Regions from separate parts of the Nocardia sp. NPDC051052 genome, predicted to be linked through region 1. Evidence: riboswitches for the same ligand, from Rfam matches in the RefSeq annotation. Region 1 holds a riboswitch; the other holds the start of a gene.
What was found. A riboswitch is a leader RNA that binds a small molecule or an ion and turns the genes downstream of it on or off. The one in region 1 is predicted to bind cobalamin.

Region 1 (7,033 bases):
CCGTCAGCACGAGCCAGATGACCAGCGCCAGCGCGACGACCAGTGCGCCGATCGCCAATGCGCGACGACGCCAATAGATCTCCGGTGGCAGCGGTCCATTCGGTTCCAGCACGCCTCAACGGTAAGGGCACGACCGGGCGCGATGACTCATGCGCACGGCGTGTCGGTCCGGAATACGCGATCGTGGCGAGTAAATTCCGGCCCGCACGCTGGGCAAACGGCGGCGACCCCGGCTCAGGCGAGCTCGCCGATGTTGCCGACGACACGCTGCAACTTCACCTGTCCGTCGGCGAGCTTGTATGTGACACATGCGATCGCGCATTCGCCGGTCGCGACGCGCTGCGAGATGATCATCGACCGCTGCATGAGCAGCCTGCTGGTCTCGACCACATGCCTGGCCTCCATCTCGTCGACGGTGGACAGCCCCTCCCTGCGGCCGATCAGAATGGAAGGCGTGACCCGCTCGACCACGCTGCGGATGAATCCGCCTGGTACCTCGCCGCCGTCCAGCGCATCGATGGTGGCTTTCACCGCGCCGCAGCTGTCGTGCCCGAGCACCACGATCAGCGGAACGTCGAGGACCTGTACCCCGTACTCGATCGAACCGAGCACCGAGCTGTCGACGACGTGGCCCGCGGTGCGTACCACGAACATATCGCCGAGGCCCTGGTCGAAGATCAACTCGGCGGCGACCCTGGAGTCACCGCAGCCGAAGAGGATCGCGGACGGATGCTGGCCATCGACGAGCTTGGCTCGATCGACAGCGCCCTGGCTAGGATGCTGCAGCGCACCGGAGACGAAACGGTCGTTGCCTTCACGCAAAGACTTCCAGGCACTGATCGGATTTGAATCAGGCATACCCACCATTGTGCACATGGCTTGTGTTACCAGCGAGTTCGTTTGGTTACGGGTCGGCAAATACCGGCCAGCGGCAGTAGGACAGGAACCGTGAGGAAAGCACCGAACAGCATCGATGCGGACGTGTTGCTCGACTGGTACGAGGAGACCGCGCGCGACCTACCGTGGCGTCGCGGCGAGGTCACCGCGTGGCAGATCCTGATGAGCGAGATCATGCTGCAGCAGACCCCGGTGGTCCGGGTCGAGCCGATCTGGCGGGAATGGGTGGCGCGCTGGCCGGTGCCCTCGGCGATGGCGGCCTCCTCGCAGGCCGAGGTGTTGCGCGCGTGGGGCAAGCTCGGTTATCCGCGCCGGGCGCTGCGGCTGCACGAATGCGCGCGGGTGCTGGCCGCTGAGCATGGCGACGAGGTGCCCACCGAGGTGGACGTGCTGCTCGGCCTGCCCGGCATCGGGGCGTACACGGCGCGGGCGGTCGCCTGTTTCGCCTACGGGCAACGGGTTCCGGTGGTGGACACCAACGTTCGTCGGGTGGTTGCCCGGGCCGTGCACGGTCGCGCCGAGGCGGGGAATCCGTCGTCGCGGGATCTGCCCGAGACGGAAGCGCTGCTGCCGCAACAGATCGACCGTGCGGCCGTGTTCTCGGCCGCGCTGATGGAACTGGGTGCGACGGTGTGCACGGCGCGCACACCGGACTGTTCGCGTTGCCCCTTGCCGACTTGCGCATGGGTCGCGGCGGGCCGCCCCGTCTCCGAAATCGTCCGTCGCACACAGAAATACGAGGGCACCGATCGCCAGGCGCGCGGCAGGCTGCTCGACGTTCTCCGCGGCGCGACGGGTCCGGTGGAGCGAGTCAGCCTGGACCTGGCTTGGCCGCGCGACCCCGGTCAGCGCGCCCGGGCACTGGACTCGCTGCTGGTCGACGGACTGATCGAGCAGACCACAGACGGCCTCTTCGCGCTCGCCGGGGAGGGCGGCAATGCCCCCTGACCCCACAGCCGCACGCCTTTCGGAAATCAAGAAGTGCGCGGGGAGTCAGGACGGGTGCGACTCGGGGGTGAGGACGCGGCGGAGGAAACGTGCAACGGCGGTGCGGTATTGCCCGGGTTGGTCGTCGTGCACGAGATGGGCTGCGCCGGAAACGAGTACGTAGTCGGCATCGGGATGCGTCTCGGCCATCTGCCGCATCTGGCCGGGCGGGGTGATGGTGTGCTCGCCCTCGAGCAGCAGCGCGGGCACCCGGATGGCGTGCCACTGTGGCCAGAAGTCGCGGCTCCCCCACTCGTCGGAGATATCGCGGAACGTCGCCACCGATCCGTGCAGCCGATATCCGTCCGGGCCGTGCTCGAACGAATTGAGGAAGTACCGCCCGGCGACCGGCCCGAAGAACTTCAGCACCGCGTCCGCGTTCGGAAACGGTTGCGGCCACGCCTCGATCATCGCCGCCCAGTTCGCCGCCGTCCGGCCGGTGAAATCCGGGGCGATGTCCTCGATCACCAGCGCGCGCACCCGCTCGGGGTAGGTCGCGGCGAACACCCAGCCGTGCAGCGCGCCCATCGAATGCCCGATCACCACCATGGATTCGGTGATGTCCGAGGTCGCGGCGGCCAGATCGGCGACGAATGCCTCGGTGGTCAGCTCCTCCGGTGCCGGCCTGCCGTGCCCGGCCGCGTCGAAGGTGTAGACGTGGCCGTAGTCGCGCAGCCAGTCCAGCTGCTCGTGCCAGGTCCTGGCACTGCCCATCAATCCGTGCAGCAGCAGGATCGGTACACCCGCTCCGCCTTCGTCGTGCAACACCCCGCTGATTCTGCCGGGCTCGCTCGCGCGGTGTGCGGTACCCCCGATATGACCCATACCGGGCGGTCGTATTGTCGAGCCCATGGCTGTTGTGAAGATCAACGCGATCGAGGTTCCCGAGGGCGCGGGCCCCGAGTTGGAGAAGCGGTTCGCCCACCGTGCGCACGCGGTCGAGGGCTCGCCCGGTTTCCTCGGCTTCCAGTTGCTCCGGCCGGTCGCCGGTGACAAGCGGTACTTCGTTGTCACCCAGTGGGATTCGGAAGAGTCGTTCACGGCGTGGCGGGACGGGCCCGCGCGCGAGGCGCACGCAGGCGAGCGGCAGCAGCCGGTCTCCACGGGTGCGTCGCTGCTGGAATTCGAGGTCGTCCTCGACGTGTCCGCGAAGGCCGCCGACTGACGTTTCGAGCGTTGCCGGGCAGGCTGACCTGCCCGGCGACTCGCCCGGCACCGGGGTGCCACCGCGCTGGTCGTATTGACGGCCGGTGCCTCCAGGTGTCACAGTTCGAATGACAAAACGCGAGGGTGATGCGGGAATCCGGTGAAATTCCGGAGCGGTCGCGCCACTGTGTTCCATGCACCGAGTTCCTGGGTGCCGGATAGCCAGACACCGGCATCTTCGCACCCATTCGACGGGACGCGCATCCCTAGGAGGACTCACATGGCAATCGCGCATTCGCCGAGCCGGGCAACCGATTCACTGGCCGCTGTGCTCGTCGCAGTCGGTGTCGTTCTACTCGCACTGCTCACGCTGTACCTGGTCGGCTTCGATCAGGGCGTCATCTCGCGCAGCGGGATGTACCTGCATGAGCTGATGCACGACGGACGCCACCTGCTGGGCCTTCCGTGCCACTGACCTCAGCCAACCCGCCGACTCCGTCGGCTGCCGTCCCGCTGATCGGTTCACTCAAGACCCTGTTGCTGCGCGGCCTGCTGGCCGGTCTCATCGCCGGTCTGCTGGCCGCCTCGGTCGGCTTCTTCGTCGGCGAGCCGAAGGTCGATGCCGCCATCGCCATCGAGGAAGCCGGTTCGGCGGCGGCGGATCATCCGCACGGCGCGCAGCCGGAGGGGACCGGCCATTCGCACGGTGACGAGGAAGAACCGCTGGTCAGCCGGACCGGACAGAAGGCGGGACAGTTCCTCGCGCTCGGCCTGGCCGGTCTCGCGCTCGGTGCCATCTTCGCCTCCGTCGCCCACTTCGCCCGCCGCTACAGCACGCTGTCCGGGCCGAAGCTCGCGCTCGGACTCGGGCTCGGCGGCTGGGCCGCGATCGTGGCGGTGCCGTTCTTCAAGTACCCGGCGAACCCACCGGCGGTCGGTGATCCGGAGACGATCAACCAGCGCACCCTGCTCTGGGTGGCCGCCGTGCTGCTCGGTCTGGTGGCCGTCGGCGCGAGCGTGTACGTCTACAAGTTGCTGCGCGGCCGGCTGAGCACGTTGCGGCTGATCGGCGGCCTCGCCGCGTTCGTCCTCGTCGCCGCGGCGGGCTACATCCTGCTGCCGGGCATCAACGAGGTGAAGGCGGACTTCCCGGCCGCGCTGCTGTGGCAGTTCCGGGCGGCCTCGCTGGCCGAGACCGCGACGCTGTGGGCCTGCCTGGCCCTCGGCTTCGCCGCGCTCAGCGAATTCGCCACGCGCAGTGATACTCCGGTACGAGAGTCGATCGCTACCGCGGGCTGATCCGCGTCCAGAAGACGAAGGGCAGTGTCGGTGTCATGACCGGCACCGCCCTTTCCCTTTGGCCCGCACCGCTGCGTTCGGGCGCACCAGCGCAACCACCACGCCCCGTCCGCGTCGCGTTCGTCGGTCTGGTTGCCGCCCTGCTCGCCGGGGTCGCCGAGGCGATCGTGCAGACCGCGCTACTGCTGGAGCGCGACGAGGTCGACCTGGCGGGCTTGGCGACCGGTCTCGGCGTGCGAGTCGGGATCTACCTGGTCGTGCTCATCGTCGCGATCCGAATGACGCACGGCGCCCGCTGGGCCCGCATTCTGCTGACCTTCGGCATCGGCGTGATCGGCCTGCTCTCCCTGATCATCGAACCGCTCGCGGCGCTGCTGTCCGCGGACAAGTTCGGCGACCTCTTCGCCCACATCACCGTCGAATCCGCGCTGATCGGCATGTTCCGCGCGGTCCACGTCGTCGCGGTCCTGGTGGCAATCCCCGCGATGTACCGCCCCGCGGCCCGCCGCTACTTCTCCCCCGCGCGGCGGCAGTGACGGAGCAGGCGGGTTAGCTCACCCCCGGCGAGTTACCCACGTCCGCACGAAATCAGTTGCCGCCTAACGCGACTGCCCGGTTTACCCACGAGGGGTGGTAAACCGGGCAGCTTCGTCGGTCGTTACGCCAGTGCCGCGTCGAGGAGGATGTGGTCGACGCCGGCCAGGGCCTTGCTGACCGGGCAGCCCGCCTTGGCGGCCTCGGCCGCGGCGGCGAAGCCGTCGGCGTCGATGCCGGAGACCTTGCCGCGCACGGTCAGCTTGATGCCGCTGATCCGGAAGCCGCCGGCCGGGTCCGGGCCCAGGGTGACGTCGGCGCTGACATCCAGGCTCTCCGGGGTGCCACCCGCATTACCGATCTGGGCCGAGAGCGCCATCGCGTAGCAGGACGAGTGCGCCGCCGCGATGAGCTCCTCCGGGCTGGTGGTGCCGTCGGCGTCCTCGGCCGAACGCTTCGGGAACGACACGTCGTACTTGCCGACGCCGGAACTGGCCAGCTCGACCTGTCCCGAGCCCTCCTGCAGAGTGCCGGTCCAGGCAGTACGCGCGGTACGTGTAGGCATCACAGTCCTTTCGGTTCCGCCTCGCCGAGTATTCAGGCCAGAGTTAGGTGCCACCGCGGGTGCGTTGGCGGCCGACGGTGAGGCGCGGGTCACGTTACCCCGTACCCGGCGAGTTACCCATGTCCTTACGAAATCAGTTGTCGCATCGGGCTATTGGATACAGAACGAGTGCTGTCACTCGGGATTGGTGACCCTGGCCAGCACGATGCCACCGATGATCAACGACAGCGCGAACACCCGGCCCGCGCTGAGCGGATCCTTGTTGAACACGACGCCGAGGCCGATGGCGCCGACCGCACCGATCCCGGTGAAGATCGCGTACGCGGTACCGACCGGCAGCGTCTGCATGGCCCTGGACAGCAGATACACCGCGGTGACGCCGAGCACGAAGCAGATCACGGTGGGCACCGGGCGGGTGAAGTTCTCCGTCGGTTTGATGCTCTGCGACCAGACGATCTCGACCAGGCCCGCGATGCCGAGGACCACCCAGTTCATCTCAGTACTCCTTCGCGAGATCGCGGGCGGCGCCGAGGGCGAGCGCGTACGACTCGTCGTGCTTGCCGCGCAGGTGCGCCAGCGCGGGATCCTGGCGGGCATTGGCCAGTTCGGCATTGATGAAAACCGTGTCCTCGACGGCGAAATGGCCCGCGAAGAAGTCGCGCAGGAAGCGCTCCTGGTAGTCGAAGGCGGCCTTCGGCGCACCAGGCGAGTAGGCGCCGCCCCGGGCGGTGGTGACGACGAAACGACGGTGGCCCAGCGACATTCGCGGGAACGTCACCTGATCCAGCCATGCTTTGAGCGACGCCGGGACCGAGTAGTTGTACATCGGGGTGCCGATCAGGATGACGTCCGCGGCAAGCAACTCGGCCAGCAGCGTTTCCACGATCGCCCATGCGACGGCCTGTTCTGGCGTACGCACTAGTTCGCTGAGCCGACGCAGGTCGGTGTTCTGCCGCGCGAGCACCGCGTCGCACAGCTCGGTCCATGCCTCATCGATGAACGGGATCGGGTCGGCCGCCAGATCCCGGTAGTGGTAGCCGCCGTCGGGGTTCTCGGCGCGCCACGCGTCGGCGAAGACGGCACTCAGCTCGCGACTGATCGAGCTGGTGCGTGCGCTGGCGTCCAAGTGCAACAACGTGCTCATAACTAGACCTCACTCTGGGTTTACGCGACTTCAATTGGACGATGTGTCCACTTATCCCAGGGATCGACAGTATCGACAACCGGACACAATGTCCACTTATTCCAGAACTCGGGTACAGTCAGCGCATGACCAGGCACACGGATCTGCTCACCGGGCAAGCGGCCGCCCCGGCCGAGCGCGCGGACGCGGCTCGCAACCGGGCCAAGGTGCTCGCCGCGGCCGCGGAGCTGTTCACCACCCGCGACCCGCGCGCCGTGACAATGGACGACATCGCCAAGGCGGCAGGCGTCGGCCGCGGCACGCTGTATCGCCGCTACCCGGACACGAATTCGATCGCCGTCGCGCTGCTCGACGAGCACGAACGGGCGCTGCAGGAGCAGTTGATCGGTGGCGCACCGCCGCTGGGACCCGGCGCGCCACCGGCGGAACGGCTGGCCGCATTTTTCGCCGCGATGGTCGAA
Region 2 (7,033 bases), on a different contig from region 1:
CTCGATGGTGCCGACGGTGTCGCCCGCCGCGATCGCATCACCCTCGGACACCGCCAACGTCACGACACCGGCGAACGGGGCCGCGATGTGACCGGCGTTGCCCTTGTCCGCCTTCTCCGCGGCGGGGATGTCGCTGGCGATGGAGCGATCACGGACGGCGACGGGACGCAGTTGGCCGTTGAGGATGCACATGACCGTGCGCATGCCACGCTCATCGGGTTCGGAGATAGCCTCTAGGCCGATGAGCAGGACGACGCCCGGCTCGAGTTGGACTCGGTGTTCTTCACCGTGACGCAGGCCGTAGAAGAACTGGTTCGCCGACAGGCCCATGGTGTCGCCGTACTTTTCCCGGTGCGCGTTGAATTCGGCGGTGGGAGCGGGGAACAGGAGCCGGTTGAGGGTGGCTCGGCGTTCCTCGGAGGTGCCCGCGAGCCCGGCCTCATCGGCCGCGGTGAGCGGGGTCTCCGGCTTGGCCGCACCACGTCCGGCCAACGCTCGGCTGCGGAACGGTTCGGGCCAGCCACCCGCGGGGGTGCCGAGTTCGCCACGCAGGAAACCGATTACCGAGTCCGGTATGTCGTAGCGACCAGGATCAGCGGCGAAGTCTTCGATATCGACGCCGGTACCCACCAGCGCGAGCGCGAGGTCACCGACGACCTTGGAGGAGGGGGTGACTTTGATCAGGCGGCCCAGGAGCCGGTCCGCGGCAGCGTATTTGGCTTCGACCTCCTCGAACCGGTCGCCCAGACCCAGCGCGATGGCTTGCTGACGCAGGTTGGACAGCTGACCGCCGGGGATCTCGTGGGTGTACACGCGGCCGGTCGGCGCCGGCAACCCGGACTCGAAGGGGGCGTACACCTTTCGCAAGGCTTCCCAGTACGGCTCGAGATCGCACACGTTCGACAGGTTCAACCCGGTGTCGTGTTCACTGTGCGCCGCGGCGGCGACGATCGCGGAAAGCGCTGGCTGGCTGGTGGTTCCGGCCATCGCGGCACTGGCGCCGTCGACGGCGTCGGCACCGGCCTGCCACGCCGCCAGGTAAGTGGCGAGCTGCCCGCCCGGGGTGTCGTGGGTGTGGACATGGACCGGGAGGTCGAAGTTGCTACGCAACGCGGTGACCAGGGTGGCGGCCGCGGGGGCACGCAGCAGCCCGGCCATGTCTTTGATCGCGAGGACGTGCGCGCCGGCGTCGACCATCTGCTCGGCGAGTTTGAGGTAATAGTCCAGGGTGTAGAGGGTTTCGTCGGGGTTGGACAGGTCCCCGGTGTAGCTCATCGCGACTTCGGCTATGGCGGTACCGGTTTCACGCACCGCATCGATCGCCGGACGCATCTGATCGACGTTGTTGAGCGCGTCGAAGATACGGAAGATGTCGATACCGGTCGCGGTGGCCTCGGACACGAACGCCCGCGTCACCTGATCCGGATACGGCGTGTAGCCCACGGTGTTACGGCCGCGCAGCAGCATCTGCAAACAGATGTTCGGCACGGCTTCACGCAAGGCCGCCAACCGCTCCCACGGGTCCTCGTACAGAAACCGCAGCGCCACATCGTAAGTCGCGCCACCCCAGGCCTCGATCGACAGCAGTTCGGGGGTCAGCCGGGCCACATGCCCGGCGACACCCAGCAGGCCTTTGGTGCGCACGCGAGTGGCAAGCAGAGACTGGTGCGCGTCACGGAAGGTGGTGTCGGTGACTCCCACGGCCTTCTGCGCACGCAACGCCTGCGCGAAACCCTCAGGGCCCAGCTTCAACAGACGTTGCCGTGAACCACCCGGCGGCGGCACCGACAGGTCGATGGCAGGCAGCTTGTCGTGCGGGTAAACCGTCGTCGGCCGCTCGCCGTGCGGCTTGTTCACCGTGATGTCGGCCAGATAGGTGAGGATCTTGGTACCGCGGTCCGCCGACCCCCGCTGGTTGAGCAGCTCCGGACGCTCATCGATGAAGGACGTGGTGACCCGCCCCGCCTTGAAGTCCGGGTCGTCGAGCACCGCGAGCAGGAACGGAATGTTGGTGGTAACACCGCGAATTCGGAACTCGGCGAGCGCACGCTGGGCTCGCGACACCGCGGCGCCGAAGTCGCGGCCACGGCAGGTGAGCTTCACCAGCATCGAGTCGAAGTAGGCGCCGATCTCCGCGCCGAGGTTGGCGCCGCCGTCGAGCCTGATGCCCGCGCCGCCCGGCGTGCGGTAGGCGGTGATGCGCCCGGTGTCGGGGCGGAAGCCGTTGTTCGGGTCCTCGGTGGTGATCCGGCACTGCATCGCGGCACCGCGAATGCTGACCGTTTCCTGGCTGAGCCCGAGCTGTTCGAGGGTCTCCCCCGCCGCGATCCGCAGCTGCGACTGCACCAGGTCCACGTCGGTGATCTCCTCGGTCACCGTGTGCTCGACCTGGATGCGCGGGTTCATCTCGATGAAGACGTGCTTGCCGCGCTCGTCGAGCAGGAACTCGACGGTGCCAGCGCAGCTGTAGCCGATCTCCTTGGCGAAGGCCACCGCGTCGGCGCAAATGCGGTCGCGCAGTTCGGGATCCAGGTTCGGCGCGGGCGCGAGCTCGATCACCTTCTGGTGCCTGCGCTGCACCGAGCAGTCGCGCTCGAACAGGTGCATCACATTGCCGTGCTGATCGGCCAGGATCTGTACCTCGATGTGGCGCGGGTTCACCACGGCCTGCTCGAGGAACACGGTCGGGTCGCCGAACGCCGACTCGGCCTCGCGCGACGCGGCCTCGATGGACTCGCGCAGGTGCTCGGCGTCGGCGACCCTGCGCATGCCGCGCCCGCCGCCACCGGCCACCGCCTTGACGAAGATCGGGTAGTCCAGCTCGTGCGACGCGGCGAGCAGCTCGTCCACGTCCGCGGACGGCGCGCTGGAGCGCAGCACCGGAAGCCCCGCGGCCTTGGCCGCGGCGATGGCGCGTGCCTTGTTACCCGCGAGCTCGAGCACCTCGGCCGACGGACCGATGAAGGTGATGCCCGCGCGAGCGCAGGCCGCCGCCAGGTCCGGGTTCTCGGACAGGAAGCCGTAGCCGGGGTAGACGGCGTCGGCGCCCGCCGACTTGGCCGCGTCGACGATCGCGTCGACCGATAGATACGCCCGGACCGGATGGCCCTGTTCGCCGATCTGGTAGGACTCGGCCGCCTTCATCCGATGGACCGAATTGCGGTCCTCGTACGGGAAGACGGCTACCGTCCCCACGCCGAGTTCGTAGGCCGCGCGGAAGGCCCTGATGGCGATCTCGCCGCGGTTGGCAACCAGAACTTTGGTGAACATGGGCCTAAGGTACCCGGACCCAGCCGCCGCACAGACACGGAAGGGGCCTTCGCAAGCTTGCGCACAGCCCGGTACCGCGGCGTGGTGAAGATCCGTTCACCGGGACGTCACATCGTCAGATCCAGTGCATCGTGCGATACCGGAAGCCGCCGCGGAACTGACCGACAGCGAGGCCGATCATCAGTCCGCGTTCCTCGGCGACTAATCCACGAGTAAAAGGCAGCCGAATCATCCGTAACAAAACTTCAGGAAGGTGCAGCTCAGGTAAACCATTATTGGGGAATTCGGCGTTCAGCCGCGCTAAACCGAGGCCCCTGCTGCGTCCCTGCCGATAGCCGGGACGGAAACCCCGACGGTACCGATAGGCGACGAGAGCCTCGGCCAGATAACCGAGGCGGTATCCCTCCCGATGCGCTCGCCAGCCGAATTCGAGATCCTCGTTGGCGGCATAGCTGACATCTTGGCCGCCGAGCTTACGGTAGACCTCCGCGCGGCATGCCATGCTCGTACCGATGATCACAGGCGCATAAACGCCAGGTGGCTGAAATTGGTCAGGTGCCGGGATGTTGGCGACGCGGCGCGGGTGCTCCGCGTTGAGCGAATCACCCTCGATCGCAGAACAAGTCAGGTCATAGCCCTCGTCGAGGAACTCGACCATGCGGCTGACCCAATTCGGGTACGCGCGGTCGTCATGATCACAGAACAGCAACACCTCACCCAGAGCACTGCTAGCTCCGACATTTCGGGCAAACGCGGCACCGGGCCCGCCTGACGCGTCAACATACCGAAGCTTCAGTCGCTCTCGGAGTGGGTGACTTTCGATATGACCGCGCACGTCGATCGGCGAGCCGTTGTCGGCGATGACTACGTCGAATTCCCCCGGATAATCTTGACGCGTCAAGGCGCCTAGTTGTATATCGAGCAGATCACGGCCGTCGGCCGTCCCGATATATGCCGGAATGACGATCGATACCGACCGTTCAGCCACCACAAGCACTCCTGCTATAGATCCCCGCGCCGGAGCCCTCCCCTGAGGGAACAACTTTAGACATAAATGCGAAAAGCGGGCTACACGCGACCTCGTGGGCTTCCTCACAGACTTGGACAGATGACCAAATGGGGTGTGCCTGCTGCTCGAGCGCCACTGCTCCCGCGCCCGGTCGCCCCGCGCTGTCGCCGCGCGCCCTATGCTGGTGGGTGCAGCTGGTTCACCGCGCACGTACGAGATGGAGCCCCGTCGTCGTGTTGCGGAGCCGAGTTCGGCCGCCTCGAAAGGGCGGACGGGCGAGAGGGAACCCGGTGAGAATCCGGGACTGTCCCGCAGCGGTAAGCAGGAACGACCGCCGTCACACGCACTGGACGCACAACGCCCGGGAAGCGACGGCCAGTAGGTCGGCCGACAAGGCCGGTGCCTGTGAGTCCGAAGACCTGCCAGCCGTGTCGGGTACGCCGTATCCGACGGCCACCGCCTCGTGGACCTGGGCGCGCGGTTCTACCAGTACTTGATGTGTCGGGGCTCCGTTGTCGGAATCTCCTGGCGTATCTCCGGTAGCCGCGTGGCCCGTATGGCGACGGCCCATGACACCAGCACTGGAGAGACAACGTGACTGTTGTAAATCAGACACCGTTCACCGCAACGGTTCTCGGGCTACCTAGGGTCGGACCGCGGCGTGAGCTCAAGCGGGCCACCGAGGCCTACTGGGCAGGCAAGATCGATGCCGATCAGCTGCATACTGTCGCGCGCGACCTGCGGCACGCTCAACTCGCCGAACTACAAGCGGCAGGCCTGGATTCGATCCCGGTGGGCACCTTCTCGTACTACGACCAAATGCTCGACACGGCCTTACTGCTCGGCGCGCTGCCGCCGCGGGTGGCCGGGATCGCCGATCCGCTCGACCGCTACTTCGCCGCCGCACGCGGTAACGACTCGATCGAACCCCTAGAGATGACCAAGTGGTTCGACACCAACTACCACTACCTGGTGCCGGAAATCGACCAGCACACCGCGTTCTCGCTGAACCCGGAGAAGCTGCTCGACGAGGTGCGCGAGGCACTCGCGCTCGGTGCGCCCGCTCGTCCGGTGGTGGTCGGCCCGATCACCTTCCTGAAGCTGGCCAAGGCCACCGGCGGCGCACCACTCGACCGGCTCGCCGACATCGTCCCGCTGTACCGCGAACTGCTCCGGCTGCTGGCCGAGGCAGGCATCGGCTGGGTGCAGATCGATGAGCCCGCGCTGGTCACCGACCTCACCGAGGCCGAAATCGAGCTGGTGCGAGGCACTTACACCGAGCTGACCGCGTCGGCCGAGCGGCCGGCCATCCTGGTGGCCACGTACTTCGGCCACGCCGATGCCGCGCTCAACGCGCTGGCGAGCACCGATATCGAGGGCGTCGCGCTCGACTTCACCTCCGGCACTAGCGTTTCCGATGTGGCGGGCATTCCGGCACTGGCGAGCAAGCTGCTGGTGGCCGGCGTGGTCGACGGCCGCAATGTCTGGCGCGCGGATCTCGACGCCGTGCTCGCCACCCTTGGCACGCTGCTCGGTTCCGCTGCGTCGGTGGCGGTTTCGACCTCCTGCTCGCTGCTGCACGTGCCGTACACGCTGGCCGCGGAGACCAAGCTGGACGAGCGGCTGCGGTCGTGGCTGGCCTTCGGCACCGAGAAGGTGGCCGAGGTTCGCCTGCTGGCCACCGCGCTGACCGGCGGCACCGAGGCGATCAGCACCGAATTGGCCGACACCCGTGCGGCATTGGCGGCCCGGCGGGCCGACACCCGGCTACACGACCCGCAGGTGCGGGCCCGGCTGGCCGAGCTCGGCCCAAACGCGATCCGGCGCGCACCCGCCGAGGAACGTCGCGTGCTGCAGCAGCAAGAGCTGCGGCTGCCGCCGCTGCCGACCACTACCATCGGCTCGTACCCGCAGACCTCGGCGATCCGGTTGGCCAGGTCCGCGTTCAACAAGGGCGAGATCGACGAGGCGGAATACATCCGCCGGATGCGCGCCGAGGTCGCCGATGTCATTGCGCTACAAGAGAAGCTCGGCCTCGACGTGCTGGTGCACGGCGAGCCGGAGCGCAACGACATGGTGCAGTACTTCGCCGAGCAGCTCGACGGCTTCGCCGCCACCGAGCTCGGCTGGGTGCAGTCCTACGGCTCCCGCTGCGTGCGGCCGCCGATCCTGTTCGGCGATGTGCGGCGGCCGACGCCGATGACCGTCGACTGGATCAGCTATGCCCAGTCGCTCACCGCGAAGCCGGTCAAGGGCATGCTCACCGGGCCGGTCACCATCCTGGCGTGGTCGTTCGTGCGTGATGACCAGCCGCTCGGCGACTCGGCACGGCAGGTCGCACTGGCGATCCGGGACGAGACGGTGGACCTGCAGGCCGCGGGCATCCGGGTCATCCAGGTGGACGAGCCCGCGCTGCGCGAGCTGCTGCCGCTGCGCAAGGCCGACCAGCAGGCCTACCTCGACTGGTCGGTGCAGTCGTTCCGGCTCGCCACCTCCGGCGTCGAGGACGCCACCCAGGTGCACACCCACCTGTGCTATTCGGAGTTCGGTGAGGTGATCGACGCCATCGCCGGGCTGGACGCCGACGTGACCTCGATCGAGGCGGCCCGCTCCCGGATGGAGGTGCTCGACGACCTCAACGCGGCGGGCTTCGACCTCGGCGTCGGGCCGGGTGTCTACGACATCCACTCGCCCCGGGTGCCCAGCGTCGAGGAGATCACCACCTCCTTGCGCGCGGCACTGAAAGCCGTTCCC

Region 2: another riboswitch for cobalamin. It lies ahead of metE (5-methyltetrahydropteroyltriglutamate--homocysteine S-methyltransferase); the one in region 1 lies ahead of ACIBCN_RS12165 (CbtB-domain containing protein).

Annotation. Positions count from the first base shown of each region.
Region 1 is NZ_JBITFL010000003.1:392,639-399,671, forward strand. It holds gene ACIBCN_RS12140 (hypothetical protein) at 1-112, opposite strand, end outside; gene ACIBCN_RS12145 (carbonic anhydrase) at 235-858, opposite strand; gene ACIBCN_RS12150 (A/G-specific adenine glycosylase) at 949-1,845, shown strand; gene ACIBCN_RS12155 (alpha/beta fold hydrolase) at 1,891-2,652, opposite strand; gene mhuD (mycobilin-forming heme oxygenase MhuD) at 2,735-3,049, shown strand; cobalamin riboswitch at 3,128-3,283, shown strand; gene ACIBCN_RS12165 (CbtB-domain containing protein) at 3,311-3,505, shown strand; gene ACIBCN_RS12170 (CbtA family protein) at 3,496-4,329, shown strand; gene ACIBCN_RS12175 (hypothetical protein) at 4,365-4,865, shown strand; gene ACIBCN_RS12180 (OsmC family peroxiredoxin) at 4,988-5,428, opposite strand; gene ACIBCN_RS12185 (DMT family transporter) at 5,603-5,923, opposite strand; gene ACIBCN_RS12190 (FMN-dependent NADH-azoreductase) at 5,925-6,572, opposite strand; gene ACIBCN_RS12195 (TetR/AcrR family transcriptional regulator) at 6,698-7,033, shown strand, end outside.
Region 2 is NZ_JBITFL010000004.1:283,220-290,252, reverse strand. It holds gene ACIBCN_RS15250 (pyruvate carboxylase) at 1-3,270, opposite strand, end outside; gene ACIBCN_RS15245 (glycosyltransferase) at 3,386-4,258, opposite strand; cobalamin riboswitch at 4,514-4,721, shown strand; gene metE (5-methyltetrahydropteroyltriglutamate--homocysteine S-methyltransferase) at 4,874-7,033, shown strand, end outside.